DNA from 3 places in the Azospirillum brasilense genome. Region 1 is predicted to be linked to each of the others. Evidence: predicted binding sites of a transcription regulator. Region 1 holds the regulator's gene; each other region holds the start of a gene.
The links. The regulator LexA, encoded in region 1, represses DNA repair genes until DNA is damaged. The targets are predictions, from matches to a motif close to ATGTTCTANTTTGGTTC.
Positions count from the first base shown of each region.

Region 1 (9,712 bases):
CTGGGCCATCAGGCCATCGGGCAGGCCTTCGGCGGCACGGTGCTGCGCGCGCCGGTGCCGATGCACGGCAAGGTCGACCGCATGTTCCACCAGGGGCGCGGCGTCCTGAAGGACCTGCCCTCGCCCTTCCGGGCCACCCGCTACCATTCGCTGATCGTCGAGCGCGCCACCCTGCCCGCCTGCCTGGAGGTGACCGGCGAGACGGAGGACGGCCTGATCATGGCGCTGTCCCACCGCGAGCTGCCGATCCACGGTGTGCAGTTCCACCCGGAAAGCATCGAGAGCGAGCACGGGCACAAGATCCTGGAGAACTTCCTGAACACGACCCGCCGGCTGGAGACCGCCGCATGAGCACGCCGTCCGCGCCGCACGGCGACCTGACCGACATGAAGGCGATCCTCGCCAAGGTCGCCGCCGGCAACGCCCTGAACGAGCCGGAGGCCGCGCTGGCCTTCGACATCATCATGTCGGGCAACGCCACCCCGTCGCAGATGGGCGGCTTCCTGATGGCGCTGCGGGTGCGCGGCGAGACGGTGGACGAGATCACCGGGGCCGCCCGCGTCATGCGCGCCAAGGCGATCCCGGTGGAGGCCCCGGACGGCACCATCGACACCTGCGGCACCGGCGGCGACGGCTCGGGCACCTACAACATCTCCACCGCCGCCGCGGTCGTCATCGCCGCCTGCGGCGTGCCGGTGGCCAAGCACGGCAACCGCGCCATGTCGTCCAAGTCGGGCGCCGCCGACGTGCTGGGTGCCCTGGGCGTCAACCTCGACTGCGACATGGGTCTGGTGCGCAAGGCTCTGTGGGACGCGCGCATCGGCTTCCTGATGGCGCCGCGCCACCACCTCGCCATGCGCAACGTCGGCCCGACCCGCGTCGAGCTGGGCACCCGCACCATCTTCAACCTGCTGGGACCGCTGTCCAACCCGGCCAGCGCCAAGCGCCAGCTTCTCGGCGTCTACGCCAGGCAATGGGTGGAGCCTCTGGCCCATGTGCTGAAGCGGCTGGGGTCGGAGGCCGCCTGGGTCGTCCATGGCTCCGACGGGCTGGACGAGATCACCACCACCGGCCCGACCACCGTCGCCCAGTTGAAGGACGGCGAGGTCACGGTCTTCGAGATCGAGCCGGAGCAGGCCGGCATCTTCCGCGCCCGGCCAGAGCTTCTGAAGGGCGGCGACGCCCATGTGAACGCCGAGGCCATCCGCGCGCTGTTCGACGGCGCCCAGGGCGCCTACCGCGACATCGTTCTGCTGAACGCCGCCGCCGCGCTGCACGTCGCGGGCAAGGCCGGCGACCTGAAGGAGGGCGTCGAGCGGGCCCGCGACGCCATCGACAGCGGGGCGGCCCGCGCCGTGCTCCAGCACCTTGTTTCCATCACCAACTCGTCCGCCACCAACGAACCGGTTGCCGCGCCATGAGCGACGTCCTGACCCGCATCTGCGACGACAAGCGCGCGCTGGTCCAAGCCCGCAAGTCCGCCCGCCCGCTGTCCGCGGTGGAGGACGCCGCCCGCGCCGCCGACCCGGCGCGCGGCTTCATCCGCGCCCTGCGCCGCACGGTGGACGGGGGCCGCTACGGCCTGATCGCCGAGATCAAGAAGGCCAGCCCGTCGAAGGGCCTGATCCGTCCGGACTTCGACCCGCCGTCGCTGGCCCGCGCCTACCGCGAGGGCGGCGCCACCTGCCTGTCGGTGCTGACCGACGAGCCCTATTTCCAGGGCTGCGACGACTATCTGCTGTCCGCCCGCGCCGCGGTGGACCTGCCGGTGCTGCGCAAGGACTTCATGGTCGATCCCTACCAGATCGCCGAATCCCGCGCGCTGGGCGCTGACTGCATCCTGATCATCATGGCGGCGCTGAGCGACGCGCAGGCCGCCGAGATCGAGGACGCCGCCCTCGCCTGGGGCCTCGACGTGCTGGTCGAGGTGCACAACCGCGAGGAGCTGGACCGCGCGCTGGCGCTGAAGACTCCGCTTCTGGGGGTGAACAACCGGAACCTGAAGACTCTGGCGGTGGACATCGCCACGACGGAGGAACTGGCGGCCCACGTGCCCGCCGACCGGATGCTGGTCGCCGAAAGCGGCCTCTACAGCCCGGCGGACCTGTCGCGCATGGCGGCGGTCGGCGCGCGCTGCTTCCTGGTCGGTGAATCGCTGATGCGGCAGAAGGATGTGACCGCGGCCACCCGCGCCCTGCTCGCCTGACACCAAAGAATAAAGCAATGGGGAGGAGCGACGACGTGCCGAACGTGAGCATTGCCCTTGAAAGTCCGCTCCAGGACGAGGTGGTTCAGCTCATCGAGGAGCTGGACCGCTATCTGGGCGACCTTTACCCGGCCGAGAGCAACCATCTGCTCGACCTGCAGTCGCTGGCCAAGCCGGACATCCGCTTCCTGGTCGCCCGGCGGTCGGGAACCGTGGTCGGCTGCGGGGCCGTGCGCATCGACACCGAGGGCGGCTATGGCGAGGTCAAGCGGATGTTCGTCCAGCCGACCGCACGCGGCGGCCAGATCGGACGCCGCCTTCTGGAACGCATCGAGGACGAGGCGCGCGGCGCCGGCCTGTCGCTGCTGCGGCTGGAAACCGGCGTCTATCAGGACGAGGCCATCGCGCTATACCGCAAGCAGGGCTTCGCCGACCGCGGCCCCTTCGGCCCCTACGGCCCGGACCCGCTGAGCCTGTTCATGGAGAAACCCCTATGACCGACCAGCCCGCGAGCGGCTTCACCCATTTCGACGCCGAGGGCCGCGCGGTGATGGTGGACGTGTCCGGCAAGGCCGACACGGAACGAACGGCGACCGCCCGCGGCTCCGTCCTGATGCAGCCGGAAACGCTGGCGCTCATCCTGCAAGGCGGCGTCAAGAAGGGCGACGTCCTGTCGGTGGCCCGGCTGGCCGGCATCATGGGGGCCAAGCGCACGCCGGACCTGATCCCGCTGTGCCACCCGCTGATGCTGACCTCGGTCAAGGTGGACCTGACCTGCGACCCCGAGCGCAACGCCGTGGACATCACCGCCACCTGCAAGCTGAGGGGGCAGACCGGGGTGGAGATGGAGGCGCTGACCGCCGTGTCGATCGCCGCACTCACCGTCTACGACATGTGCAAGGCGGTGGACCGCGGCATGACCATCACCGAGGTGACGCTGCTCCACAAGGCCGGCGGCAAGAGCGGCGAATGGGGGAGCGCGGCCTGATGCTGCAGGTCGGTGAAGCCCGCGCCCGCATCCTCGCCGCCTTCACCGCCCTGCCGGCGGAGACGGTGCCGCTGCCCGACGCGCTGGGGCGCGTCCTGGCGGAGCCCGCCGTCGCCCGGCTGACCCAGCCGCCCTTCGCCGCCGCCGCCATGGACGGCTGGGCCGTCCGCGCCGCCGACATCGTCCAGGCGTCGGAGACTGCGCCCGTCACCCTGCGCCGGATCGGCGAGTCGGCGGCCGGCCACGCCTTCGCCGGATCGCTCGGCGCGGGCGAGGCCGTGCGCATCTTCACCGGCGCCCCCCTGCCCGCCGGGGCCGACGCCGTGGTGATGCAGGAGGATTGCGAGGACGCCGGGGATCGCGTGCGCGTCGGGCGCGCCGTGCCCGCGGGCCGCTTCATCCGCCCCGCCGGTCTGGACTTCACCGCGGGAGAGGAGTTGCTTCCCAAGGGACGGCTGCTCACCGCCCGTGACGTCGCCCTGGCCGCCGCGGCCAACCTGCCCTGGCTGCGCGTCCACCGTCGCCCGCGGGTCGCCGTGCTCGCCACCGGGGACGAGATCGCCCTGCCCGGCGATCCGCTGGGTCCGAGCCAGATCGTCAGCTCCAACGCGCTCGGCCTGTGCGCGCTGGTCACCAGCCAGGGCGGGCTCGCCCACAACCTCGGCGTGGCCAGGGACGATCCGGAGCATCTCGCCGCCATGGCCGCCGGGGCGGCCGGCTGCGACGTGCTGGTGACCACGGGCGGCGCCTCGCAAGGCGAACACGACCATGTGCGCGACGTGCTGGGCGGGCTGTCGCTGGACTTCTACCGGGTCGCCATGAAGCCCGGCAAACCGTTGATCTTCGGCACGGCGAACGGCGTGCCGCTGCTCGGCCTGCCCGGCAACCCGGTCTCCACCGGGGTCGCCGCCGTGCTGTTCCTGGTGCCCGTCCTCCGCCGTCTCCAGGGGCTGCCCGCCGAGAACGCCACGCTCGCGGCCCGGCTCGGCGCGCCGCTGAAGGCCAACGACGACCGCACGGATTTCCTGCGCGCCACCCTGTCCACCGGAGCGGACGGCGAGCCCGTCGCCACCCCCTTCCCGCGCCAGGACAGCGCGATGATGTCCCGGCTGGCCCGGGCCGACGCCCTGATCGTCCGCGAGCCGCAGGCAACCGCCGCCGCCGTGGGCGACCGCGTGACGGTGATCCCGTTGAGCGGCGGTGTCCTGTCGCTTTAATCCGTTCTGCACCCCCGATCCCTTTGGCAATCGCTTTGGGAGTCCTGTCCGTCGATTTGCGATTGATTTCATCCGTAGGGCTTGACGGGGGTTAAGAACCAAACTAGAACAAGATGGAACGTTTTGCTTTTGTTCCATATCTAGTGCGGAACCGGCCGGGAGGCACAAATGCTCACGCGCAAGCAGCATGAATTGCTGCTTTTCATCAACGAGCGGCTCGGGCAGGGCGGTGTGTCCCCTTCCTTCGACGAAATGAAGGACGCTCTCAACCTGAAGTCCAAGTCGGGCATCCACCGCCTGATCACCGGGCTGGAGGAGCGCGGCTTCATCCGCCGCCTGCCCCACCGCGCCCGCGCGCTGGAGGTGCTGCGCCTGCCGGAGGGGCTGGAGACCGCCCGCCCCCGGCCGCCGCGCGCCAAGTTCCAGCCCAACGTCATCAAGGGCGACTTCAGCTTCGCAGGGCGGGAAGCGAATCCGGCGTCCGAATCGGTTCAGCTTCCGCTCTACGGCCGGATCGCCGCCGGCACGCCCATCGAGGCGCTGCGCGACAGCTCCGCCTTCGTGGACATTCCGGCCGCCATGCTCGGCATGGGCGACCACTACGCGCTGGAGGTCGCCGGCGATTCCATGGTGGAGGCCGGCATCCTCGACCATGACACGGTGGTCATCCAGCGCTGCGACAGCGCGGAGAACGGCTCGATCGTCGTCGCCCTGGTCGATGACGCCGAGGTCACGCTGAAGCGCCTGCGCCGCAAGGGCAACACCGTGGCGCTCGAACCGGCCAACGCCGCCTACGAGACCCGCATCTTCGGCGCCGACCGCGTCCGGGTGCAGGGCCGCCTCGTCGGTCTGGTGCGGAAGTACTGACGGCAGGACGATCCGGGGCGGCGCTTCAGCGCGCCCCGGTCTTTCTGTCGGGCCGCATCCCGCCCATCGTCCAGGGGCGGTCGCCGCGCCGCCCACGCACGCTTTCCACCCCGATACCCTGGTCCGACAGGGTGAGCGCGTGTGCGCCCTCCCGCCGCAAGCGCCAATGGTCGATGACCAGCGGCGCCCGGCACCCGCGCGACGGAACCGCGGTCACCACCGCATCGGCCACCGCGCAATCCTCCGGCAAGGCGTCCGGCTGGCGCAGCAGCGCCACGGTCTTTCCCTGCGCGCGGTAGAGGCAGCCCAGGGCGTCGCAGCGCAGCCGCCCGTCGAGGCTGACACCGGCGAGCGGCCAGACATCCTGACCGGCCTTGTCCTCCGGCTTCTCCATGCCGTCGCGCCGCCTCCAGCTGTTGGCGACCCGCCCGTCGCTGGCGGTGGAGAGGCTGAGAATCCCCTCCGCGCTGCGCACGGCCATCAATTTTCCGTCCTCCGACACCAGAATGTCGGGCCGCGGCGCAAAGGCCGGGGCGACCATACCGCCAGCCAAGGCCACCAGCCCCAGCCAGCGCCAGCGCCCCGTCCAGATGGCCAGCCACAGCCCGCCCAGCGTGACCGCCGCGATGGCGGCGTCCGGCATGGCCGGCAGGAACGCCGTCGCTCCGGGCAGCGCCGCGGTCCGCTCCGCCGTTTCGATGACCAGCCGGACGCCCCAACTCATCGCCGTCACCGCCGGCCCCTCCAGCCCGAAGGGCAACAGCAGGTAGGAGAGCAGGCTCAAGGGCATGATCCACACCGTCGTGATGGGGATCGCCACCATGTTGGACAGCACGCCGTAAAAGGCGACCTGCTGGAAATGATAGAGCCCGTAGGGCGTCGTTGCGACCGTCGCCACCACGCTGGAAAAGGCGATGCCGCCCAGCGTCATGGCGCCCTTGCCGAGCCAGCCCATCTCGCGCCGCCGGCTCACCGCCCAGGGCGTGAAACGCTCGAAGGCGGCGATCAGGGCGACGACCGCCGCGAAGGACATCTGGAAGCTCGGCCCCAGCATCCCCTCCGGGTCGTAGAGGACGGTGACGATGCCGGCGAAGGCGACCAGCCGCATGCTGATCGGCGACCGGTCGGCGATGACCGCACCCATGACGAGGCCGGTCATCAGCACCGACCGCAGCGTCGGCAAGGGCGCCCCCACCAGCAGCGTGTAAAGGATCGCCGACAGGATGCCGGCCAGCGCCGCGATCTTCTTGATCGGCCAGCGCAGCGCGATCCAGGGAGCCAGCGCCAGCAGCGCCCGCACCACCCAGAAGACGATCCCGGCGGCGATGCCGACATGCAGGCCGGAAATGGACAGGAGGTGCGCCAGACCGCTGTCGCGGAAGGCGTCCATCATCGGCTCGGGAATCGCCGCCGCGTCGCCGTTCAGCAGGGCGGCGGTGACGCTGGCCTCCGCGGGGTCGGTCACGGCGGCGCGCACCCGCTCGGCGATGGCGGCGCGCGCCCGCTCGAAGGCCACGGTCACCCGGCGCCAGCCGCCGGGCGGCGGCGCCTCCTGCACGACGGGGGCCCCCATGACGAAGCCGACCGCGCCAAAGCCTTCGAAATAGGCGCGCCGCTGCAGGTCGAACGCCCCCGGCTCCGCCGGGGCGGCCGGCGGGTGGAGCATGGCGCGCAGCCGGACCACCGTCCCGGCCTCCGGCGGGGTCACCTTGGCCGGCAGATGCAGGCGCACCCGCTCCGGCGTCGCTTCCGGGGCCAGCCGCTCCACCGTCGGCTCCCCGATCATCAGCCGCGCGCCGGTGGGCTGCCGTTCGACCGCCAGCACCCGCCCGGTGACCTGCACCGGGCCAAGCTCGCGCGTCAGCATCGGCGCCGCCGCCGCCAGGCTGTGCAGTTGCGCCGCGGCGAAGCCCAGAGCGACGCTCAACAACCCCAACAGCAGGACGACCGGCGCCAGACGCCGCCGCGCCAGCCACAGCAGAACCAGACAGCCAGCCGCAGCGCCCGGCCCCAGCCAGGGCGGCGGCTCGGCGGACAGGCCGAAATACAGCGCCACGCCCGCCCCGGTTCCCACCGGCAGCCAAAGCGCCCAGCGCTCCCGCTCCGCGGCGAGGCATCCCAGAGCCGCCGCGGCAAGGCGCGTGGCGACGCCGCGACGGACCGGAGCGGCATCGCCCTCCTCCGCCGCCATACCCCCGGCTATGCCCTCTTCAACCCCGTGGGCCATACTGTCGCCTATGCGCGCAAGGCAAATGCCTCCGGCGCCGTTAATGTGTTACACCACCGCACCACCGCAGTCGCACCGCAGCAGCCACAGCGCGGCCGCCGCAGCACTGTAGCAGCGCCGAACCCGGAATTGAGCCACCCATGACCGTCGTCACCCGTTTCGCCCCGTCGCCCACCGGCTTTCTCCACATCGGCGGTGCCCGCACCGCGCTGTTCAACTGGCTGTACGCCCGCCGCAACGGTGGCACGTACCTGTTGCGCATCGAGGACACCGACCGCCAGCGCTCGACGGACGCCGCGGTGGACGCCATTCTCGACGGCCTGACCTGGCTCGGCCTCGACTGGGACGGCGACGCGGTCAGCCAGTTCGCCCGCAAGGACCGCCACGCCGAGGTGGCGCAGCAGATGCTGGCCGCCGGCCGCGCCTATTACTGCTACGCGAGCCCCGAGGAGTTGGAGGAGATGCGCGCCGCCCAGAAGGCCGCCGGCCAGCCGGTGCGCTACGACGGGCGCTGGCGCGACCGCGACCCGTCGGAGGCGCCGGCCGGCGTGAAGCCGGTGATCCGCCTGAAGGCGCCGCAGGAGGGCGAGACGGTTCTGAAGGACCGCGTCCAGGGCGAGGTGACGGTGCAGAACGCCCAGCTCGACGACCTGATCCTGCTGCGCGCCGACGGCACCCCGACCTATCTGCTGGCGGTGGTGGTGGACGACCACGACATGGGCGTCACCCACGTCATCCGCGGCGACGACCATCTGACCAACACCTTCCGCCAGATCCAGATCTACAACGCCATGGGCTGGGACCTGCCGGAGTTCGGCCACATCCCGCTGATCCACGGTCCGGACGGCGCCAAGCTGTCGAAGCGCCACGGCGCGCTGGGCGTCGACGCCTACCGCGACATGGGCTACCTGCCGGAGGCGATCCGCAACTACCTGCTGCGGCTCGGCTGGGCGCACGGCGACGACGAGATCATCTCGACCGAACAGGCCGTGGAGTGGTTCAACCTGGAGGGCATCGGGCGCTCCCCCTCGCGCTTCGACTTCGCCAAGCTGGAGAACCTGAACGCCCACTACATGCGGCAGGCCGACGACGCCCGCCTCGTGGGTCTGGCCGCGCCGCGGCTTGAAGCCGAGCTTGGCCGCGCGCTGACCGAGTCGGAGCGCGATCTGCTGACCCGCGCCATGAACGGGCTGAAGCAGCGCGCCCGCACCGTCGTCGATCTCGCCCAGAGCGCCCGCTTCTACCTCGCCGCCCGTCCGCTGGCGATGGACGAGAAGGCCGCCGCGCTGTTGGACGAGAAGGGCCGCGGCGTCCTGACCGACCTCGCCGCCCGTTTCGAGGCGGAGGCGGATTTCACCGCCGCCGCGCTTGAGGCGCTGGTGCGCGCCTTCGCCGAGGAACGGGGCGAGAAGCTGGGCAAGATCGCCCAGCCGCTGCGCGCCGCGCTCACCGGTTCCACCGTGTCGCCGCCGATCTTCGAGGTGGCGGAGCTTCTCGGCCGGGCGGAAACGCTGGCCCGGATGAAGGATGCCGCAACTGCAGCACGGGGATAACTTCCGTGCGTTGATATCCGCCCGGCATAGAACTATGCTGCGCGCATTCGAAAAGGGCGTTAAGCCCCAACCCTAAAGATAAGGACGTGCCGAGATGACCCAAACCGCGGACAAGGCCGATACCTTCACCCTGATCGACAACCGGACTGGAAAGCAGGTCAGCCTGCCCGTGATGAAGGGAAGCACGGGTCCGGACGTGATCGACATCCGCAAGCTCTACGCCGAGACCGGTTGTTTCACCTACGATCCGGGTTTCACTTCGACGGGCAGCTGCGAGTCCAAGATCACCTACATCGACGGTGATGAGGGTGTTCTGCTGCACCGCGGTTACGCCATCGACGACCTTGCCGAGCACGCGACCTTCCCGGAGGTCTGCTTCCTCCTCCTCAACAACCACCTGCCGAACGCCGCCGAGAAGGAAGAGTTCGAGGGCATCCTGCGCAGCCACTCGATGGTGCATGAGCAGCTGACCCGCTTCTACAGCGGCTTCCGCCGCGACGCCCACCCGATGGCGGTTCTCTGCGGCGTGACCGGCGCCCTCTCGGCCTTCTACCACGACTCGACCGACATCGAGGACCCGGTGCAGCGCAAGATCGCCGCGCACCGCCTGATCGCCAAGATCCCGGCGATCGCCGCGATGGCCTACAAGTACTC
Region 1 is NZ_CP032345.1:2,778,387-2,788,098, reverse strand. Features, by position in the region: gene D3869_RS13305 (anthranilate synthase component II) at 1-351, shown strand, start outside; gene trpD (anthranilate phosphoribosyltransferase) at 348-1,421, shown strand; gene trpC (indole-3-glycerol phosphate synthase TrpC) at 1,418-2,206, shown strand; gene D3869_RS13290 (GNAT family N-acetyltransferase) at 2,251-2,703, shown strand; gene moaC (cyclic pyranopterin monophosphate synthase MoaC) at 2,700-3,194, shown strand; gene D3869_RS13280 (molybdopterin molybdotransferase MoeA) at 3,194-4,411, shown strand; gene lexA (transcriptional repressor LexA) at 4,580-5,278, shown strand; gene D3869_RS13270 (ComEC/Rec2 family competence protein) at 5,304-7,505, opposite strand; gene gltX (glutamate--tRNA ligase) at 7,646-9,058, shown strand; gene gltA (citrate synthase) at 9,153-9,712, shown strand, end outside.

Region 2 (9,712 bases), 750 kb from region 1:
TCGTCAAGTAAGCCCTTCTGGCTCCGGTCGGTTCGCGTCGGCCGGAGCTAAAGCGAACTTCCGTTCGCTTTGGACTCATAGCGCCTCATTCGCCGGCGGGCTCCGGTCGCATGTGCGACCGGGACCGCCGGCGCGGTCCAAAGCGGATTGCAATCCGCTTTAAAGGGCCAGATGCAGCAAGGGGAACGGGCGGCCGCTGTCGTCCAGCGCGGAGCGCCCGACCTCCCGGAAGCCGAGGCGCCGATAAAAGGCCCGGGCGGCGCCGTTCTGCTCGTTCACATCCACCGTCAGATGCGGTCCGCCGTCGCGAGCGCGGGCGACCAGGGCGCGGCCGATCCCCCGGCCGTGCCACGCCGGATCGACGAACAGCGTGTCGATCTTGCACCCGGTCATGCCCAGGAAACCGACCGGCCGGTCGTCGCCGTCCACCGCGACCAGCAGCGCCGCCGCCGGAAGATACTGGTCGCGCACGAGGTCGGCGTAGAAGGCAATGTCCTCCTCGCTCAGGAAATCGTGCGTGCTGCGCACCGCGGCGAGCCAGACGGCAAAGAGGACCGGGGCGTCGTCCGGACGGGAGGAGCGGATCGGGATCACGCGTCGAGATACTCCTTCACCAGCAGCTCGGCGATCTGCACGGCGTTGAGCGCGGCGCCCTTGCGCAGGTTGTCGGTGGACGCCCAGAAGGACAGGCCGTTGTCCACCGTGTAGTCCTCGCGGATGCGGCTGACGAAGACCGGGTCGTCGCCGGCGACCTCGACCGGGGTGATGTAGCCGTCGTTCTCGTGCTGGTCGATCACCTGCATGCCCGGCGCCTTGCGCAGGATGCGGCGGGCCTCCTCGGCGGTCAGCGGCTCGACGCATTCGATGGTGATGGCGGCGGAATGGCCGATGAAGACGGGGACGCGGACGCAGGTCGCGCTCACCTTGATCTTGGGGTCGAGGACCTTCTTCGTCTCGACGTTCAGCGCCCATTCGTCCCGCGTCGCGCCGTCCTCCATGAAGGGGCCGACGTGGGGGATGACGTTGAAGGCGATCTGCTTGGAGAAGACGGACTTCTGCACCGGGTCGTTCACGTAGATGGCGCGGGTCTGGCCGAACAGCTCGTCCATGCCCTCCTTGCCGGCGTCCGAGGCCGCCTGGTAGGTGGAGACGACGACGCGGCTGATCGTGGCCTGCTCGTGCAGGGGCTTCAGCGCCATGGCCAGAAGGACGGCCGCGCCGCCGGGGCTGGCCACGATGTTCTTCGTCGCGTAGCCGGCGAGCGCGTCGGCGTTGACCTCCGGGACCACCAGCGGGACGTCGGGGTCCATGCGGAACTGCGGGCTGGCGTCGATCACCACGGCGCCCGCCGCGGCGGCGCGCGGCGCGTGGGCCGCCGAGACCTTGGCGTCCGCGGCGAACAGCGCGATGTCCACGCCCTTGAAGTCGAAGCGGGCGACGTCCTCCACCTTCAGCACCGCGTCCTCGCCGAAGGACACCTCCTTGCCGACCGCGCTGTCGGCGGCCAGGGCGATCACCGCGTCGGCCGGGAACCGGCGGTCGGCGAGGGTGGTCAGCATTTCCCGTCCGACGTTGCCGGTGGCGCCGACGACCGCGACTGTGTAGCCCATGGCGGTTAATCCCTGTGATATGCGGTGCGAAGAGGGCTTGAGGTATGCGGTTCCCAATGGAATTGCAACAGCGCCCGCGTTGTGACACCGTGTCCGCCCTATCACGAACGACCGCGACCGGCACACCGGGGCATGGCCACTCCGCTCGAAGACATCATCGCCAAGGCGATCAAGGACGCGGACAAGTCCTTCTTCAACGAGGACTACACCAAGCAGGCGCGTTCGGTGATGAACGCGCTGAAGAAGGCCGGCTACGAGGTCGCTCCGGTCCGCCCGCCCGAGGGGCTGGTGGAATGGGCCAAGGAGAACATTCCCTTCGGCCGGCTGCGTCCGGCGGAGCTGATTACCCAGATGTATTCGATGATGGTGGAGAATGTTCGCCGCTTCGACAAGTAATAGGCTGAACGGCGAAGCCGGGTTTCGGCCCTGGTAATACCAGCTGCAGCAAAGCCCGTTAGTTTTCAGGCACTTCCCGCGGTGCGCCATTTTGGCCACGGCCAAGTCCCTGCCGTTGACTCGTGTGCGGTAGAGGCGTAATTCAATCGCCAAACACAGCAGGGCTTAAAACTTTCGGTCTCGCATCACCCGCCGTCGCGGCAACAGCCCTCCTTGCCGCGACCGGTCGCCGAACTGAGGACGACGCAATGGCAAACGGCAGCGGTCGGCCGCTCTCTCCGCATCTGCAAGTCTACAAACTCCCCAGGACCGCGCTCCTGTCCATCACGCACCGCATCACGGGCGTGGGGCTGGCCGTGGGCACCCTTCTGCTGACCTGGTGGCTGGTCGCCGCTGCCACCAGCCCCGCCGCCTACGAGCGCGCGCAGCACTTCATCGGCTCCTTCTTCGGGCTGCTGCTGATGTTCGGCTGGTCGCTGGCGCTCTATTATCACCTGTGCAACGGCATCCGGCATCTGGTGTGGGACGCCGGCAAGTCGTTCGAGCTGAGCGAGGCCGAGCGCGGCAACCAGATCGTCATCGGTGCGGCGGCCGTGCTGACCGTGCTGACCTGGATCATCGGCCTGGCCGTGTGGTGAGGAGAGAAGACATGGCGTCCAACAGCAAGACCCTCCGCTCGCCGCTGCAGATCGCGCGCGGCCTGGGCTCCGCCAAGCACGGCACCGAGCATTGGTGGCACCAGCGCGTGACCGCCATCGCCCTGGTTCCGCTGACCATCTGGTTCGTCTTCGGCGTGATCCGCCATCTGGGCGCCGATCACGCGGCCTTCGTCGCGTGGCTGGAGTCGCCCTTCTCGGCGCTGATGATGGTGCTGACCGCCGTGGTCACCTTCCACCACGCCCAGGCCGGGCTGCAGGTGGTGATCGAGGACTACGTGCACAATGAGATGGCGAAGATCCTGAGCATCCTGGCCGTGAAAGCCCTGTGCTTCGTGCTGGGTGCCGCCTGCGTCATCGCCGTCCTCAAGATTTCGTTCGGAGCCTGACGAGCCATGGCCGCCTACGATATTATCGATCATTCCTATGACGTCGTCGTCGTCGGTGCCGGCGGCGCGGGCCTGCGCGCCACCTTCGGCATGGCCGAGAAGGGCCTGAAGACGGCGTGCATCACCAAGGTCTTCCCGACCCGCTCGCACACCGTGGCCGCCCAGGGCGGCATCTCGGCGGCGCTCGGCAACATGAGCGAGGACGACTGGCGCTTCCACATGTACGACACCGTCAAGGGGTCGGACTGGCTGGGCGACCAGGACGCCATCGAGTACATGTGCCGCGAGGCCATCCCGGCGATCATCGAGCTGGAGCACTACGGCGTGCCCTTCTCGCGCACGCCGGAAGGCAAGATCTACCAGCGCGCCTTCGGCGGCATGACCGCCCATTACGGCAAGCAGCAGGCCTACCGCACCTGCGCCGCCGCCGACCGCACCGGCCACGCCATCCTGCACACCCTCTACCAGCAGTCGCTGAAGCACGAGGCGGAGTTCTTCGTCGAGTACTTCGCGCTCGACCTCATCATGGAGGACGGCGTCTGCAAGGGCGTGGTGGCCTGGAACCTCGACGACGGCACCATCCACCGCTTCCGCGCCCAGCTCGTCGTTCTGGCGACGGGCGGCTACGGCCGCGCCTACTTCTCCGCCACCTCGGCCCACACCTGCACGGGCGACGGCGGCGGCATGGTGCTGCGCGCCGGCCTGCCGCTGCAGGACATGGAGTTCGTGCAGTTCCACCCGACCGGCATCTACGGCTCCGGCTGCCTCATCACCGAGGGCGTGCGCGGCGAGGGCGGCTACCTCACCAACTCCAACGGCGAGCGCTTCATGGAGCGCTACGCGCCGTCGGCCAAGGACCTCGCCTCGCGCGACGTGGTGTCCCGCTCGATGACCATCGAGATCCGCGAGGGCCGCGGCGTCGGTGAGCACAAGGACCACATCCACCTGCACCTGGAGCATCTCCCGCCGGAGATCATCCACCAGCGCCTGCCCGGCATCGCCGAGACGGCCAAGATCTTCGCCGGCGTGGACGTCACCAAGGAACCGATCCCGGTTCTACCAACGGTGCACTACAACATGGGCGGCATCCCCACCAACTTCCGTTGCGAGGTGGTCAACCCGACCGCCGAGGATCCGGACCGCGTGGTGCCCGGCCTGATGGCCATCGGCGAGGCGGCCTGCGTGTCGGTGCACGGCGCGAACCGCCTGGGCTCCAACTCGCTGCTCGACCTCGTGGTGTTCGGCCGTTCGGCGGCCATCCGCGCCGCCGAGATCGTCGAGAAGGGCAAGTCGGTGTCGTCGTCCGCCGCCGCGACCGACGTCGCGCTGGAGCGCTTCGACCGCATCCGCAACGCCAAGGGCTCGATCAAGTCGTCGGAGCTTCGCCTGGAAATGCAGCGGACCATGCAGAACAACTGCGCGGTCTTCCGCACCGGCGAGGTGCTGGAGGAGGGCGTCAGGCTCATCGACCAGACCTTCGCCAAGAAGAGCGACATGGCGATCAGCGACCGTTCGCTGGTCTGGAACTCCGACCTCGTCGAAGCCATCGAGCTGGACAACCTGCTGTACCAGGCGGTCGCCACGCTCCACTCGGCGAAGAACCGTCCGGAGAGCCGCGGCGCCCACGCCCGCGAGGACTATCCGGACCGCGACGACGAGAACTGGATGAAGCACACCGTCATCGAGGTGTCGGGCAAGGGCGAGACGAAGATCGGGTACCGCCCGGTCCATCTCTACACCCTGACCGACGAGGTGCAGGTGTTCCCGCCCAAGGCCCGCGTCTACTAAGGCGGCAAGAGCAAGGCAAGGATACGAACCATGGTCGAATTCAACCTGCCCGCCAATTCCAAGGTCGGCGTCGGCAAGACCATCAACGCCGCCAACGGCGCCAAGCGGGCGAAGACCTTCAAGATCTACCGCTGGTCGCCGGATGACGGACAGAACCCGCGGGTCGACACCTACGTCGTCGACCTCGACAAGTTCGGCCCGATGATCCTGGACGCGATCATCTACATCAAGAACAACGTCGACTCGACCCTGACCTTCCGGCGCTCCTGCCGCGAGGGCATCTGCGGGTCCTGCGCGATGAACATCGACGGCACCAACACGCTGGCCTGCCTGAAGGCCATCGAGGAGGTGAAGGGCGACGTCAAGATCTACCCGCTGCCGCACATGCCGGTGGTCAAGGATCTCGTCCCCGACCTGAAGCACATCTACGCCCAGCTCGCCTCGATCAAGCCGTGGCTGCAGTCGCAGTCGCCGGCCCCGAGCCGCGAGCGTCTGCAGTCGCCGGAGGACCGCGCCAAGCTGGACGGCCTCTACGAGTGCATCCTGTGCTTCTGCTGCTCGACCTCCTGCCCCAGCTACTGGTGGAACGGCGACCGCTACCTCGGCCCGTCGATCCTGCTCCAGGCCTACCGCTGGATCGTGGACAGCCGCGACGAGATGACGGGCGAGCGCCTCGACAACCTCGAGGACCCGTTCCGCCTCTATCGCTGCCACACCATCATGAACTGCACCAAGGCGTGCCCGAAGGGCCTCAACCCGGCCAAGGCCATCGCCGAGATCAAGAAGCTGATGGTTCAGCGCCGCTGATCCGTCCGTTTCGGTTCGTTGATGAGGAACGGGGCGCCTCCGCGAGGGGGCGCCCCGTTTGCATTGGTCCTTGGGCGGCGTCCTGGCTCACGCGAAGTCGGGGTCGGTGGGCCGGGACGGCGGCAGGTCGTCGTTGGGCAGGGGGGAGGGCATATCCTCCTGCGGGCCGGGGGTCGGCAGGTCCGGGTTGTCAGTCAGGGGGCCCGGGGTGGGAAGGTCCTGGCCCGGCGGCGGGAAGGGCGGGGCCGCGCGCAGCGGCTGCGGAAAGGCGCTCGAATAGGTCCAGCCCATGGGTCTGTCGCTCCCGGTGTGGTGAGGGTGTCCTGCATCAACCGTCCGGCTGGCCCGTCTGCGCAGGTTGACCGGCGGCGATGAGGGGGTATGCTTTTCGAGGGAGCGAACCATCCGGATAGAACCAACCCCAAGCCAAAAAGGGAGAAGATCATGGGCAGCACGGCCGGCCAGGCGTTGAGCTACATCCAGGGCGAATGGATCGCGGGCAACCCCGCCATCGTCGGCCCGATGACTCACGCGCTCTGGCTGTCTTCGGTCGTTTTCGACGGCGCCCGCGCTTTCCAGGGTGTGGCCCCCGACCTTGACCGCCACTGCGCCCGCGTCGTGCGCTCGGCCCAGGTGATGGGCCTCGCCCCCATGCTGACCGCCGGCGAGATCGAGGAGCTGTGCTGGGACGGCATCCGCCGCTTCCCCAAGGAGGCCGAGCTGTACATCCGCCCCATGTTCTACGCGGAGGAGGGCTTCGTCGCGCCCGACGCGGAGAGCACGCGCTTCGTCCTGTCGGTCTACGAGGCGCCGCTGCCCAGCGTCGCCGGCTTCACCGCCGGGCTGTCGAGCCGCCGCCGCCCGGTGCCGGACATGGCGCCGACCGAGGCCAAGGCCGCCTGCCTCTACCCCAACGCCGGGCTGGCCCTGAAGGAGGCGCGGGAGCGCGGCTTCGACAACGCCATCATGCTCGACCCCATCGGCAACGTCGCGGAATTCGCCACGGCCAACCTGTTCATCGCCAAGGACGGGGTGGTGCGCACGCCGGTGCACAACGGCACCTTCCTCAACGGCATCACCCGACAGCGCGTGATCGCCCTGCTGCGCGACGACGGCGTGACGGTGGAGGAGGCCACCCTGAGCCCCAGCGACGTGCTGGAGGCGGACGAGGTCTTCTCGACGGGCAATTACGCCAAGGTGGTGCCGGTCACCCGCGTCGAGCAGCGCGTCCTGCAACCCGGCCCCCTGGCGGCGCGGGCACGGGCGCTCTATTGGGAATTCGCCTTCCGCTGACCGGCGGCGATCGATCCCGAATGCCGGTTTCCGGGCGGTATGCGGCCCGGAAACCGGCTTGATGACTGGCCGGTTCCGCGGCATGATTCCGTCGAAACGGTGGGGCGGCCCACCGAAGGAATCCGTGGAGGAAGGGCATGCAATTCCGCGAACGGCGCCGCGTGATCCAGGTGATCCGCACCGTCTACGATCCGGACCTGAAGCGCGGGCGGTCGGAGCTGGTCGGGAAGATCGACAAGGCCGCCCCCGTGGTCACCGACAAGCTGCAGAAAAGCTGCACGCCGGAGGAGTTGTCGGAAATCCTCACCTATCTGGACGACCGTCACAACCGCCTGCGCAACGAGGCGGTGCGCGCCGGGGCGGAAACCCTGCCGGCCCAGATGCGGGAAGCCGCGGAGTATTTCCGCACCCACCGCGACGACGACGCGCGGGCCTTCGCCACGGAAATCCGGCTGGCGTGGGAGGAGTTGAAAACGGCCCTGCGCGAGTCCGGCTTTTCCAAAAGCAAGGTGTTGAAAAGGGGGGCGGACCGGGACAAGGTCGCGACGCTGCCGGAGGCGCCGACGCCCACTGTGTCTTTGAGCGTCGAGGGCGCGGCCGAACCGGTGAGCGTCCGGTCGCCCGCACAGCCGGTTCGCAAACCGCGCGCCAGGAAGGCGCGGGCCGTCTCCGCCGCCGCCGTGGAGGGGGCATCCCCGGACATGGACGGGGCCGGCAGCCCTCCGGCGGTCTGACGACCGCGCCGGTTCAGCCGCCTGCGCGAACCAGCGCGCTGGCGGCGTTGCGGTGATGGGTCAGCGCGGCGGTGAGGCGGGTCAACCAGACGTCGCTGGCCGTCCGGTCGGCGGGCAGGGCGCGGCGACGGTGCGCGGTGCCCCGGCGCGCCTCCTCGGCCAACCGGACATGCAGGCGAAGCGCGGCGGCCCGGGCCAGGACGGTGTAGCGCTCCACCCCTTCCAGAAGCGCAGCCCGCAAAGCGTCGCGTGGCGGCGCGTCATCGTGGTGGCGTTCCAACGCTTCGAGAAGGGCCAGATCTTCGAGACGCGAGGGGCGCGGAGGCGTTCTGGCGATTCCGGTCATGACCGGACGCTAGACCTTCGGACCGCCAATGTAAAGGAAAAATATCCTAGGACCGTGTGCCGCAGGGCTGACGCTTACTGGCTTGCCCAGACGATGCGGGCCATCCAGGCCACCTCGGCGCGCGGGATGCTGCGGTCCGGATGGGCGCGGTTGATGGAGATCAGCTCGATCTTCGTGGCGGTCTCGCGCAGGAGCTGCTTCGCCATCACCTCGCCGCCCTTGGTGCGGACGACGACGCGGTCGTTGCGCCGGATCTGCGCGGCGGGCGAGACGATGATGGTGTCGCCGTCGCGGTAGACCGGGTCCATGCTGTCCCCGGCGATCTCCAGCGCGTAGGCGTGGGGGTCGCCGATGCTGGGGAACAGAAGCTCGTCCCAGCCCACGCCCGAGGGAAAGCCGGCGTCGTCGAAGAAGCCGGCGTTGCCCGCCTGGGCGTAGCCGATGACCGGCACCCGCTGGAGCGAGCCGGCGCCCGCGGCATCGCCGACGAGGCTGACGAATTCCGACAGCGACGCGCCGGTCGCCTCCAGAACCTTGGACACGCTCTCCGTCGAGGGCCAGCGGAGCTTGCCGTCGCCGGTGGTCCGCTTGCTCTTGTTGAAGGTCGTCGGGTCCAGCCCCGCGCGCCGCGCGAGCCCGGAGGCCGACAGCCCGTGCTGGGCCGCGAGGCGGTCGATGGCCCGCCAAATGTCCGCATGTTTGAGCATGGGAGGATAATCACATAAACCGCCCGCCTCGTCCCTAGGAACCTATTCATATTTTCCTTGACGAAGGATTTTAATCAGTACATAACGTGAACATCTGTTCGCCAGCCGCGCGTGCCGCGGCCCATCCGGCGCTCCGCCCGAGAGCGATGTGGCGCCCGCGAACGCAAGAGCTGCAATTCCGAGGGAGACCCCACGCATGGTCCATCACCGCAACACGTCCATGGTCCTGTCCGACGCCGTCGGGGAGCCGTTCGGCAGCGCGGAGGAGGCGTGGTTCTGGTCGGTCCAGGCGCAGGACGCCAAGGCCGCCGGGGCGCGCATCGCCGCCGGGCGGGGGCTCGTCCAGCGCCCGTGCGAGCCCGGCGACGTGCTGTGCGCGGTGGATCGGCTGTACCGCCGCCGCCTGCTGATCCGCGACCATCTGCATGTGCTGGTTCATTACGGGCGCCGCCTGATGGCGCCGGACCCGGCGCGTTACCGCGAGCAGCGCGCCCACACCCTGTGGCGGGAGGCGTTCGACCGGCTCCGCCCGGTGCTGCGCGACAAGGGCATCGTTCAGTGAGCACGCCTCTGCCGCAGCCCTGCCAAGCGGGGCCCTGCCGGCCGGGAGCGGACGCGCCGCGCGCCTGGGTGGTCTTCCGGGGCGAGGCGGAACTGTGGTGGCTGCGCCTGCTGAAGCCGGGCTACCGCCACTGCTTCGCGCTGCTGCACGACGGGCGCCGCTGGGTGATCGTCGACCCGCTTTCGCCCTTCACCGACGTGTCGGTCCTCGATCTGCCCGCCGCCTTCGATCTGCCGGGCTGGTACCGCGGGTTGGGCATGGCGGTGATCCCGGCGCCGGTGCGGCGCGGTCTGACCCGCCCGGCCCCCTGGGGACCCTTCACCTGCGTGGAGGCGGTCAAGCGCCTGCTGGGGTTGCACGCGCCCGGTGTCCTGACGCCCTGGCAGCTTTACCGGCGGCTGGCGTGCTCCGCCGTCGGGTCCTG
Region 2 is NZ_CP032345.1:2,025,066-2,034,777, forward strand. Features, by position in the region: gene D3869_RS09750 (NAD(P)-dependent oxidoreductase) at 1-11, shown strand, start outside; gene D3869_RS09755 (acetyltransferase) at 160-594, opposite strand; gene D3869_RS09760 (aspartate-semialdehyde dehydrogenase) at 591-1,610, opposite strand; gene D3869_RS09765 (hypothetical protein) at 1,743-2,006, shown strand; gene sdhC (succinate dehydrogenase, cytochrome b556 subunit) at 2,255-2,644, shown strand; gene sdhD (succinate dehydrogenase, hydrophobic membrane anchor protein) at 2,656-3,051, shown strand; gene sdhA (succinate dehydrogenase flavoprotein subunit) at 3,058-4,839, shown strand; gene D3869_RS09785 (succinate dehydrogenase iron-sulfur subunit) at 4,870-5,646, shown strand; gene D3869_RS09790 (hypothetical protein) at 5,734-5,937, opposite strand; gene D3869_RS09795 (branched-chain amino acid aminotransferase) at 6,091-6,939, shown strand; gene D3869_RS09800 (hypothetical protein) at 7,077-7,673, shown strand; gene D3869_RS09805 (hypothetical protein) at 7,687-8,019, opposite strand; gene D3869_RS09810 (S24 family peptidase) at 8,094-8,726, opposite strand; gene D3869_RS09815 (hypothetical protein) at 8,923-9,288, shown strand; gene D3869_RS09820 (hypothetical protein) at 9,285-9,712, shown strand, end outside.
Region 2: the regulator LexA is predicted to act here: its motif matches at 8,804-8,820, upstream of D3869_RS09810 (S24 family peptidase).

Region 3 (9,712 bases), on a different replicon from region 1:
CGGATTGTCGACGCAGCCCACGGCATTCCGGGCGTGGACCGCACCGTGCATCTCGCCCGCGCGCTGTTCCTTCTCGGGTCGCTGTCGATCCTGCTGATCGGCGGTGTCGGCGTCAGCCGGGCGCTGTCGGCGCACCTCGCCCGGCGGTTGCCGGTCCTGGCGACGCTGAAGGCGCTGGGCGGTTCGCCACGCCTTCTCTTCACCGCCTTCCTGATCCAGACGCTGGCGGTGGTCGGCGTGGCGCTGCTGATCGGCCTGGGCACCGGCGCCCTGCTGGCCGCCATGGCCGTGAACGCGCTGCCTCTCGACTGGATGCCGGAGACGGGCGGCGCCGTCGATCCGGCGGCCCTGCTGTTGGCGGGGGCGGTCGGGCTGCTGGTGGCCCTGCTCTGCGCCGTGCCGCCGCTGGCCCGCGCCGCCGGAACCAGCCCCGCGGCGATCTGGCGGGGAGTAGTGGACGACCGGACGCGTTCCGTGGGCTGGCGGACCCGTGGCGCCATCGCGCTGCTCGGGCTGGCGCTCACCGGCCTTCTCGCCGCCTGGACGGGGATGCCGATCGCGGTCGCCGGTTTCCTCCTTGTCGCCGGGCTGGTGGCGGCGGGGTTCGCGCTGCTCGGGCGCGGGCTCGCCAGCATGGCACGCCGGCTGGCGCACGGACGGCGACCGGTGGTCCGGCTGGCCGTCGCCAACCTCGGTCGGCCCGGTGCCCCGACGGTCCCGATGGCGGTCGCGCTGGGCATCGGCCTGACTCTGCTGGTGGCGGTCGGTGTGGTCGGACGGTCGGCGACCGGCCATGTCGCGGCGACGCTGCCGGCGCTGACGCCTTCCGTCGTCGTTCTGAACATTCACCCGCCGGACGGAAAGCGTCTGAGCGAACACCTGTACGCCCTCCCCGGCGTCGAACGGGTCAAGACGGCGCCGTTCCTGCACGCCCGGATCAGTCGCCTCAACGGCATCGCCATCACCGAGGCGGACGCCCCGCGCTCCGTCGGCTGGGCGGTGCGCGGCGACCGTGGACTGTCCTGGCGCGACCGCCCCGCCCCCACTGACCGGATCGTCGCGGGGAGTTGGTGGCCCGAGGGCTATACCGGCCCGCCGCTCGCCTCGCTGGACGCGCAGGTCGCCCGCCGGCTGGGGCTGTCGGTGGGGGACCGCCTCACGCTGGCCCTGGCAAGCGGCCCGGTGACCGCGACGGTCGCCAACCTCCGGCGCATCGACTGGACGCGGCTCGACCTGGACTTCCCGGTTCTCCTCTCCCCCTTCCCCGAACCGCCGCCGCACAGCCTCGTCACTGCCGTCTGGTCCTTGCCCGAAGCGGTTCCGGCGGTTGAGGCGGCGGTGACGCAGGCAATCCCGCAAGCCCCCACGATCCGCGTGGCGGAGGTTCTGGACACGCTCGGCTCGACCGTCCAGACCGTGCGAGGGCTTCTCGACGGCCTGTCCGCCGTCGCTCTCGGCGCGGCGGCCGTGGTCCTTCTCGGCGCCATCGCCAGCAGCGCCCGGCGCCGGCTTCAGGAAATGGCGATCCTGCACGCCCTCGGGGTCGGGCGGCGTTCGATGGTCCAGGCGGTGGTGCTGGAGTTCGTCCTCCTAGGCGCCGCCGTCGCCGCGGTCGCGGTGCCGCTCGGCTGGGTCGGCGGCGCGGCGGTGGTCGCCGGCCTTGCCGAGGGCGCTCCCCTCCCCGGAGGCGCTGTTCCCCTGGCCGCCTTTCTTGGCACCATCGCCGCGATGGCGGCGGTCGGGGCCGTGCTGGTGGCTTGGCTGCCGCGACGGAACGTGATGCGGCGCCTGCGCAGCACCCCCCTGTCCGCCTGATCCGCCGGCCCGTCAGGCCATCTCCGCCGCCGGGATGATGTCGTCGGTCAGCAGGGCGTTGAGCAGGCCGACATGCCCATCCGACCGCGCCGGGCGGGTGGGGTCGGAGGTGACGACGACCGTCAGCCCCAGGCTGGGCACCAGATAAAGCATCTGCCCGCCATAGCCGCGCGCGTAGGCGATGCGGTGCCCCTTCGCCTGGGCGAGGAACCAGCCGTACCCGTAGTCGTCGCCGGAGAAGGGAGAGCGCGTGCGCGGCACCCAGGAATCCCGCACCCAGGCGGTGCTGATGACCGGCTGCCCGTTCCACAGCCCGCCCTGCCGCCACAGCTCGCCGAAGCGGAACAGGTCGAGCGGCGACAGCGCCATGTTGTTCCCGCCGAGATAGAAGCCCTGCGGGTCGCGCGTCCATGACGGCACCTCGATCCCCAGCGGCTCGCCCAGCCAGTCCCGCGCCAGGGACAGCAGGCTGCGCCCCGACGCGCTGGACAGCGCCGCGCCCAGCAAATGGTAGCTCCCGGTCGAATAGAGCATGCGGGCGCCCGGCTCGGTGACGAAGGGACGGCGCAGCGCGTCGGCGATCCAATTGCGGCTGTTGATCCAGCGGCCGTAGCCCGGCCCGGAGGTCGGTTCCAGACCGGCCTGCATGGTCAGAAGGTCAGCGATGGTGATCCGGCGCACCCGTGGATCGACGCCCGCCGGAACCAGTCCCGGCGCCGCCTCGGCGAGGGTGACATCGACGCCGCGCAGGACCCCGCGGTCGATGGCAATGCCGGCGAGCGAGGCGGCAATGGTCTTGGACACCGACTTGACGTTCACGGCGCGGTTCACCGCCGGTCCCCGGAAAGCCTCCGCCGACACCACCTCGCCGTTCCGCCCGATGACCAGCGCGTGGATCTGTTCGAGCCCGGCCGCCCGTTTGACCGCCCTTTCCAGCAGCACCGGATCGAACGCGGCCCCGGCCGCGGGTTGGGCGGCAAGCAGCGGGCGCATCAGGCCGCCGAGGGACGCGGCAGCGACGGCGGCAAGGACGGTGCGGCGGCCGAGCCGCAACGGCGAGTTCGAGGTCATCCCGGATATGTGGTCCCGCGTCGCTGCCATCCAAGATTGCCCGAGAGGCCCTGATCGGACTTTGTCCCACCCGGCGCCGCACACGCCGCTTGCCTCCCCACCCCATGGGAACATATTAAGAACATGCAAGCAGCGTGGGATGGGATGATGGACGACGCCTTGATCGAGAAGCTCGGCATTCTGGCCGACGCGGCGAAATACGACGCCTCCTGCGCCTCGTCCGGCGCCAAGCCGCGGCGCGGCGGCAAGGAGGGGCTGGGCTCGACCACCGGCGCCGGCATCTGCCATGCCTACACGCCGGACGGGCGCTGCGTCTCGCTCCTGAAGATCCTGCTGACCAACCACTGCCTGTTCGACTGCGTGTACTGCATCAACCGGCGCTCCTCCAACGTCCGCCGCGCCCGCTTCACGGTGGAGGAGGTGGTGGAACTGACCCTCGGCTTCTACAAGCGCAATTGCATCGAGGGATTGTTCCTGTCCTCCGGCATCATCCGCTCGCCGGATCACACGATGGAGCAGATGATGCTGGTGGCGCGGACCCTGCGGCGCGACCACGGCTTCGCCGGCTACATCCACCTGAAGACCATTCCCGAAGCCAGCCCCTGGCTGATCGAGCAGGCCGGGCTGTGGGCGGACCGCCTGTCGATCAACCTCGAACTGCCTTCCGACCACAGCCTGAAGGCCTTCGCGCCGGAGAAGAACGGCGGCACCATCAAGGCGGTGATGGGGCAGGTCAACGAGCGCATCGTCGAGGCCAAGGAGGAGCGCCGCCGCTTCTCCCCCGCCGGCCAGAGCACCCAACTCATCGTCGGCGCCGACGACGCCACCGACCGCTCGGTGCTGGAGACCAGCGGCACGCTCTACCAGCGCTACGGGCTGCGCCGCGTCTACTACTCCGCCTTCAGCCCGATCCCGGAGGCCAGCTCTGTGCTGCCGGTCAAGCCGCCGCCTTTGCAGCGGGAGAACCGGCTGTATCAGGCCGACTGGCTGCTGCGCTATTACGGCTTCACCGTGGAGGAGATCGCGTCCGGCGGCGAGGGCGGGATGCTCGACCTCGGCATTGACCCCAAGCTAGCCTGGGCGCTGAAGAACCGCGAGCGCTTCCCGGTGGACGTCAACCGCGCCGACCGCGAGATGCTGCTGCGGGTGCCGGGGCTGGGCGCGCGCGCCGTGGACAAGATCCTGTCGGCGCGCCGCCATACCCGCCTGCGCATGGAGGATCTGGGGCGGCTGTCGAACGGGCTGCGGCGCGCCCGCCCCTTCCTGATTGCCGCCGATTACCACCCCGCGGGCGGGCTGACCGACCGGCTGGACCTGCGCCAGCGCTTGGTCACGCCGTCCAGCCAACTGAGCCTGTTCTGACGATGCACACGATCACCTTGCGGGAAGGGGCGGATCTCGACGGCTTCCGCCGGGCGGTGCGCCGCCTCGCCGCCGCCGGGACGGCGCCCGACAAGGTGCTGTGGAGCGTCGGCGCGCCGTCGCTGTTCGGCGGCGAGGCGGCGCTCGCTTCCGAAGGCGGCGCCCCGGTCTTCCTGCCCCAGGCGGTCGGGCAACTGATCGAAACCGTCGTCTGCCACGGCGATCCGGAACGCTACGCCCTGCTCTACCGGCTGGTCTGGCGCGTGCTGAACGGGGAGCGGGCGCTGCTCGACCAGCACGCCGACCCGCTGGTGCACCGGTTGGAACGGCTCGACAAGGCGGTTCGCCGGGACATCCACAAGATGCACGCCTTCCTGCGCTTCCGCGCCCTGCCCGGCCCGGATGGGGAGGAGCGTTACGTCGCGTGGTTCGAACCCGACCATCACATCGTCGAAGCCGTCGCCCCCTTCTTCGTCGAGCGCTTCGAAAGCATGGCGTGGACGATCCTCACCCCGAAGGGCTCGCTGCACTGGGACCGCCGGCGCCTGATGAGCGGCCCGCCCGCCGAGCGTCCGGACGCGCCGGCCCATGACCGCTTTGTCGATGACCGCTTCGCCGAGGGCTGGCAACGCTATTACGAGAGCACGTTCAACCCGGCGCGGGTCAACCCGACGGCCATGCGGGCGGAGATGCCGCGGAAATACTGGGCCAACATGCCGGAGACGGCGGCCATCCCGGCCATGGTCCGCTCCGCCCCCGCCCGCGTCCAGGCGATGCTGGAGGCCGAGGCCGCCGTCCCGCGCCGCCGCATGCCCGAGAAGGCCGTGGCGGCGATGGCCCGGCAGGCGCCGGACAGCCTCGCCGACCTGAACCGCCTGATCCAACGCTCCGAACCGCTGGTGCCGGGGGCGACGCAGGCGGTGCTGGGCGAGGGGCCGGAGGGTGCGGCCATCGCCATCGTCGGCGAGCAGCCGGGCGACCAGGAGGACCGCGAGGGCCGCCCCTTCGTCGGCCCCGCCGGCCAGTTGCTGACCGCCGCGCTGGAGGAGGCCGGGATCGACCGCGGCGGCCTCTACCTGACCAACGCCGTCAAGCACTTCAAGTTCGTCCAGCGCGGCAAGCGGCGCATCCACCAGTCGCCCACCGCCGGCGAGGTCAAGCATTACCGCTGGTGGCTGATGACGGAGCTTGGCTTCGTCCGTCCCCGCCTCGTCGTCGCGCTGGGAGCCACCGCGGCCCTGGCGATGACCGGCCGGCCCGTTGCGGTGCTGCGCGAGCGCGGACCGATGGCTTTCGACGGGTGGAACGGCTTCATCACCGTCCACCCATCCTACCTGCTGAGGCTTCCGGGGGAGGAGGAGCGGCGGCGGGCGCAAGCGGCGTTCGTGGCCGACCTGCGCCGGGCCGCGGCGCTGGCGTGAGGCGGGGTCAGGCCGTCTCCGGCGTCCGCGTCCTCACGCGCCCTGCTGCTTGAACCGCTTGCCCACCGTGCACTGGATGCGTTGAAGCTCGTACTTCGGGTGGTCATTGATCCACTTGGCGCTCTCGATCTGGCCGGCGATCGGGCAGCTCGACATGGTCAGGGGTTCGGTGTCGGGAACCATCGGGTTGATGGTCCGGCACTGGGTCGGGTCGGACGCCAGGCAGAAGATCATCGACAGGGTAACGAACATTGGGTGCTCCAAAACGCAACGGCACGGCTGTGCCAACATCGTGTGGATCAGCGAGAGCAAGCCGCATGCCATGCCCAGGACGAGGACAGGATTGCAGGATTCCGGCTGCTCGGAAATGAGCCAGACCACAGGGCGCCGAATCATTAGGCATCGAAGGTTAACCAATGCCTAAACGTTGGGAGTTTGCGAAGCCGTTGGTGCAGCGGATGAAGCGGAACGGTCCGCATGGTCCAGATAAGCCTTCGCGCAAGTCTGGAGTCGGCGCGCCGCTGGTCAACGGAACGTTGAGTGAAGTGTCTCGTATCCTTGAAGCAACCTGCGCTGGTCCTTGAAGCAACCTGCGCTGGCGTCAGGCCCCGGGCTGCTCGCACCGCCATTGGCGGACGTTCCAATTGGGATGCTCCATGAGCCAGTGCACGACGTGGACGTAGCTGTTGCGCGTGCATTCCACCGCGGTCGGGTACCGTTCGAAGGAGACTGGACGCTCGATGGCGCATTGGTCCGGCCGCATGGCCAGACAGATCACCAGAACCAGTTCAAACATGGTTCGCGTTTCCTGTACGAATGCTCGAAGAGCCGGCGCCTTCGACACGTTGGCCAAGGCAGACGAAGGCCGGAACACATCCATCAACAGCCGGCGCCGCGGATCGGGCCGCGCTGCTTTGCAGCAAATATTGCTGCTCTGCACAAAGCTCTCCTTGGAAACTGCAAATAAATAAATTACAAAAATCATGTTTTGAGGGATTAATCTCTTACTCCCAATTTGCGTTCAGTCCTGGATAAATCTGGCACGAGACGATTGTTTGGCATTTTCTATTCGTCAGAGCCTTGACGAGAAGATGGTCCCAATATAGCATTAAGTCCCAATTTGGCGTCAGCTTTTCTGAATATTGAATTCAGAACCGGACATACCGCGCGACAACATTCGCGCGACAACGCCCTTTTGCACTCAGCACCGCGCTCACAAGCAAGAATCCCATTGGTTTTTGGGTAAACAATAAGCGCCATCACGGGAGGGATCGTCATGAAGGTGTTGTCTCGTTGGCTTCTGGCGTCTGTCGCTGTCGTCGCCGCCGGCTCGGTTTCTGCGAACGACAGTATTCTCAAGAATGAAGCGAACCCCAACAACTGGGCGTCCCAGCTCGGCAACTATGCCGGGCAGCGGTACAGCCCCCTCGACCAGATCACCACCAACAACGTCAAGAATCTCCAGGTCGCGTGGTCGTTCTCGACCGGCGTTCTGCGCGGCCATGAAGGCGGGCCGATCGTCGTCGGCGACGTGATGTACATTCACACGCCGTTCCCCAACAAGGTCTTCGCGCTGGACCTCAACAACCCGGGGCGGGTCATCTGGAAATATGAATCGGTCCAGGACCCGACCGTCATCCCGGTGATGTGCTGCGACACCGTCAACCGCGGCGTCGCCGTCGCCGACGGCAAGGTCTTCCTGGCCCAGGCGGACAACACGCTGGTGGCACTCGACGCCAAGACCGGCAAGGAGATGTGGAAGGCCAAGAACGGTGACCACACCAAGGGCGAGACCCTGACGGCGGCCCCGCTGGTGGTCAAGGACAAGGTCTTCGTCGGCATCAGCGGCGGCGAGTTCGGGGTGCGCGGGCATCTGACGGCCTACGACACGAACAGCGGCAAGATGGTGTGGCGGGCCTTCTCGACCGGTCCCGACGCCGACGTGAAGATCGACCCGTCGAAGACGATGATGATGGGCAAGCCGATCGGGCAGAAGGACCTCGGCGTCTCGACCTGGCCGGGCGAGGAATGGAAGCGCGGCGGCGGGACGACCTGGGGATGGTACACCTACGATCCGGCGCTCAACCTGATCTATTACGGCACCGGCAACCCCGGCACCTGGAACCCGACGCAGCGGGCCGTCGACAAGGACCGGGCCAAGAGCGACAACAAATGGTCGATGACCATCTTCGCCCGCGATCCCGACACCGGGGAGGCGAAGTGGGTCTACCAGAAGACGCCCTTCGACGAGTGGGACTTCGACGGCGTCAATGAGAACATCCTGGCCGACATCAACATGAACGGCCAGCAGCGCAAGGTCCTGGTCAACTTCGACCGCAACGGCTTCGCCTACACGCTGGACCGGGCGACCGGCGAACTGCTCGTCGCGCAGAAATACGACCCGACGGTCAACTGGGCGACCGACGTCGACATGAAGACCGGACGGCCGAACGTCGTCGACAAATACAGCACCTTCGCCAACGGCGAGGACAAGAACACCGCGGCCGTGTGCCCGGCGGCGCTCGGCACCAAGGACCAGCAGCCGGCCTCCTTCTCGCCGGACACCGGGCTGTTCTACGTCCCGACCAACCACATCTGCATGGACTACGAGCCGTTCTCCGTCTCCTACACGGCCGGTCAGGCCTATGTCGGCTCGACCGTGTCGATGTACCCGACGCCGAACTCGCACGGCGGCATGGGCAATTTCATCGCCTGGGACGCGGCGGCCGGCAAGATCGTCTGGTCGCGGCCGGAGCGGTTCGCGGTGTGGAGCGGCGCCCTGTCGACCAAGGGCGGCGTCGCTTATTACGGCACGCTGGAAGGCTACCTCGTCGCCGTCGACATGAAGGACGGCAACGAGCTGTGGCGGTTCAAGACCCCGTCCGGCATCATCGGCAACATCAACACCTACACCCACAACGGCAAGCAGTATGTGGCCGTCCTGTCCGGCGTCGGCGGCTGGGCCGGCATCGGTCTCGCCGCCGGTCTGACCCAGGAATCCGGGGCGAACCAGTGGCATCAGGCCGTCCACCCCAACCGCGCCGGCGGTACGGGCGTGGCGACCGCCGGCCTCGGCGCGGTCGGCGCCCACCAGTCGCTGGGCGAATACACCCAGCTCGGCGGCGTCCTGACGGTGTTCCACGTTCCTGACCAGAAGTGATCGGCAGACCTGCCCCCGGTGCCGCAACGCACCGGGGGTTTTGCTTTAGAGCCTTCGGCATTTACTGGGACCCGGCTTCCGGGCAAGGATCTCGACATCCATGAAACGCAGATTTGTGCAACGCAGACTTGGCTTGCTGACCGGTGCGCTGACGGTGGGCACCGTCGCCTGTTTCGCCGCCCTGGCGCAGGACGCGCCGACGACCCCCGAGGGAACACCGACCTACATCGTCAAGGACGGTCAGGTGGACAAGGGAACCTACAACGGCTACCGCCGCTTCCACGCGACCTGCCACACCTGCCACGGCTTCGACGCCTCGGGGTCGTCCTTCGCCCCCAGCCTCGCTGACTCGCTGAAGCGCCTGAGCTACGACGACTTCAAGGAGGTCGTCGTCAACGGCCGCCAGAACCAGGGCGCCACCGGCGACAAGGTGATGCCCTCCTTCGGGCTGGACCCGAACATCATGGATCACCTGGACGACATCTACCGCTACCTGAAGGCGCGGGCCGACGGCGCGCTGCCCGGCGGGCGTCCGCAACGCATCGGCGGCTGATCCAGCGGAGGGAGACCGTTCATGGCACGTCCTTCCGCGCCCATCGCCATTGCCGTCGCCAGCGCCGCAGCTCTGCTGTCCGTCGCCCTGCCGGCCCGCGCCGTCGAGGCGACGGAGCGCGAGTCGGTGCGCGTCTGCGCCGACGGCAACCTCCTGCCCTACTCCAACGAACGGATGGAGGGCTTCGAGAACGAGATCGCCCGGCTCATCGGCGAGGACCTGAAGAAGCCGGTGACCTATTACTGGTGGCCGCAGACCATCGGCTTCGTCCGCAACACGCTGCGCGCCCGGCAGTGCGACCTCGTGATGGGCACGGCGTCCGGCGAAGAG
Region 3 is NZ_CP032347.1:549,278-558,989, forward strand. Features, by position in the region: gene D3869_RS24555 (ABC transporter permease) at 1-1,815, shown strand, start outside; gene D3869_RS24560 (serine hydrolase domain-containing protein) at 1,828-2,886, opposite strand; gene D3869_RS24565 (putative DNA modification/repair radical SAM protein) at 3,034-4,248, shown strand; gene D3869_RS24570 (UdgX family uracil-DNA binding protein) at 4,251-5,669, shown strand; gene D3869_RS24575 (hypothetical protein) at 5,703-5,921, opposite strand; gene D3869_RS24585 (hypothetical protein) at 6,271-6,465, opposite strand; gene D3869_RS24590 (methanol/ethanol family PQQ-dependent dehydrogenase) at 6,946-8,829, shown strand; gene D3869_RS24595 (c-type cytochrome) at 8,930-9,382, shown strand; gene D3869_RS24600 (quinoprotein dehydrogenase-associated putative ABC transporter substrate-binding protein) at 9,404-9,712, shown strand, end outside.
Region 3: the regulator LexA is predicted to act here: its motif matches at 2,995-3,011, upstream of D3869_RS24565 (putative DNA modification/repair radical SAM protein).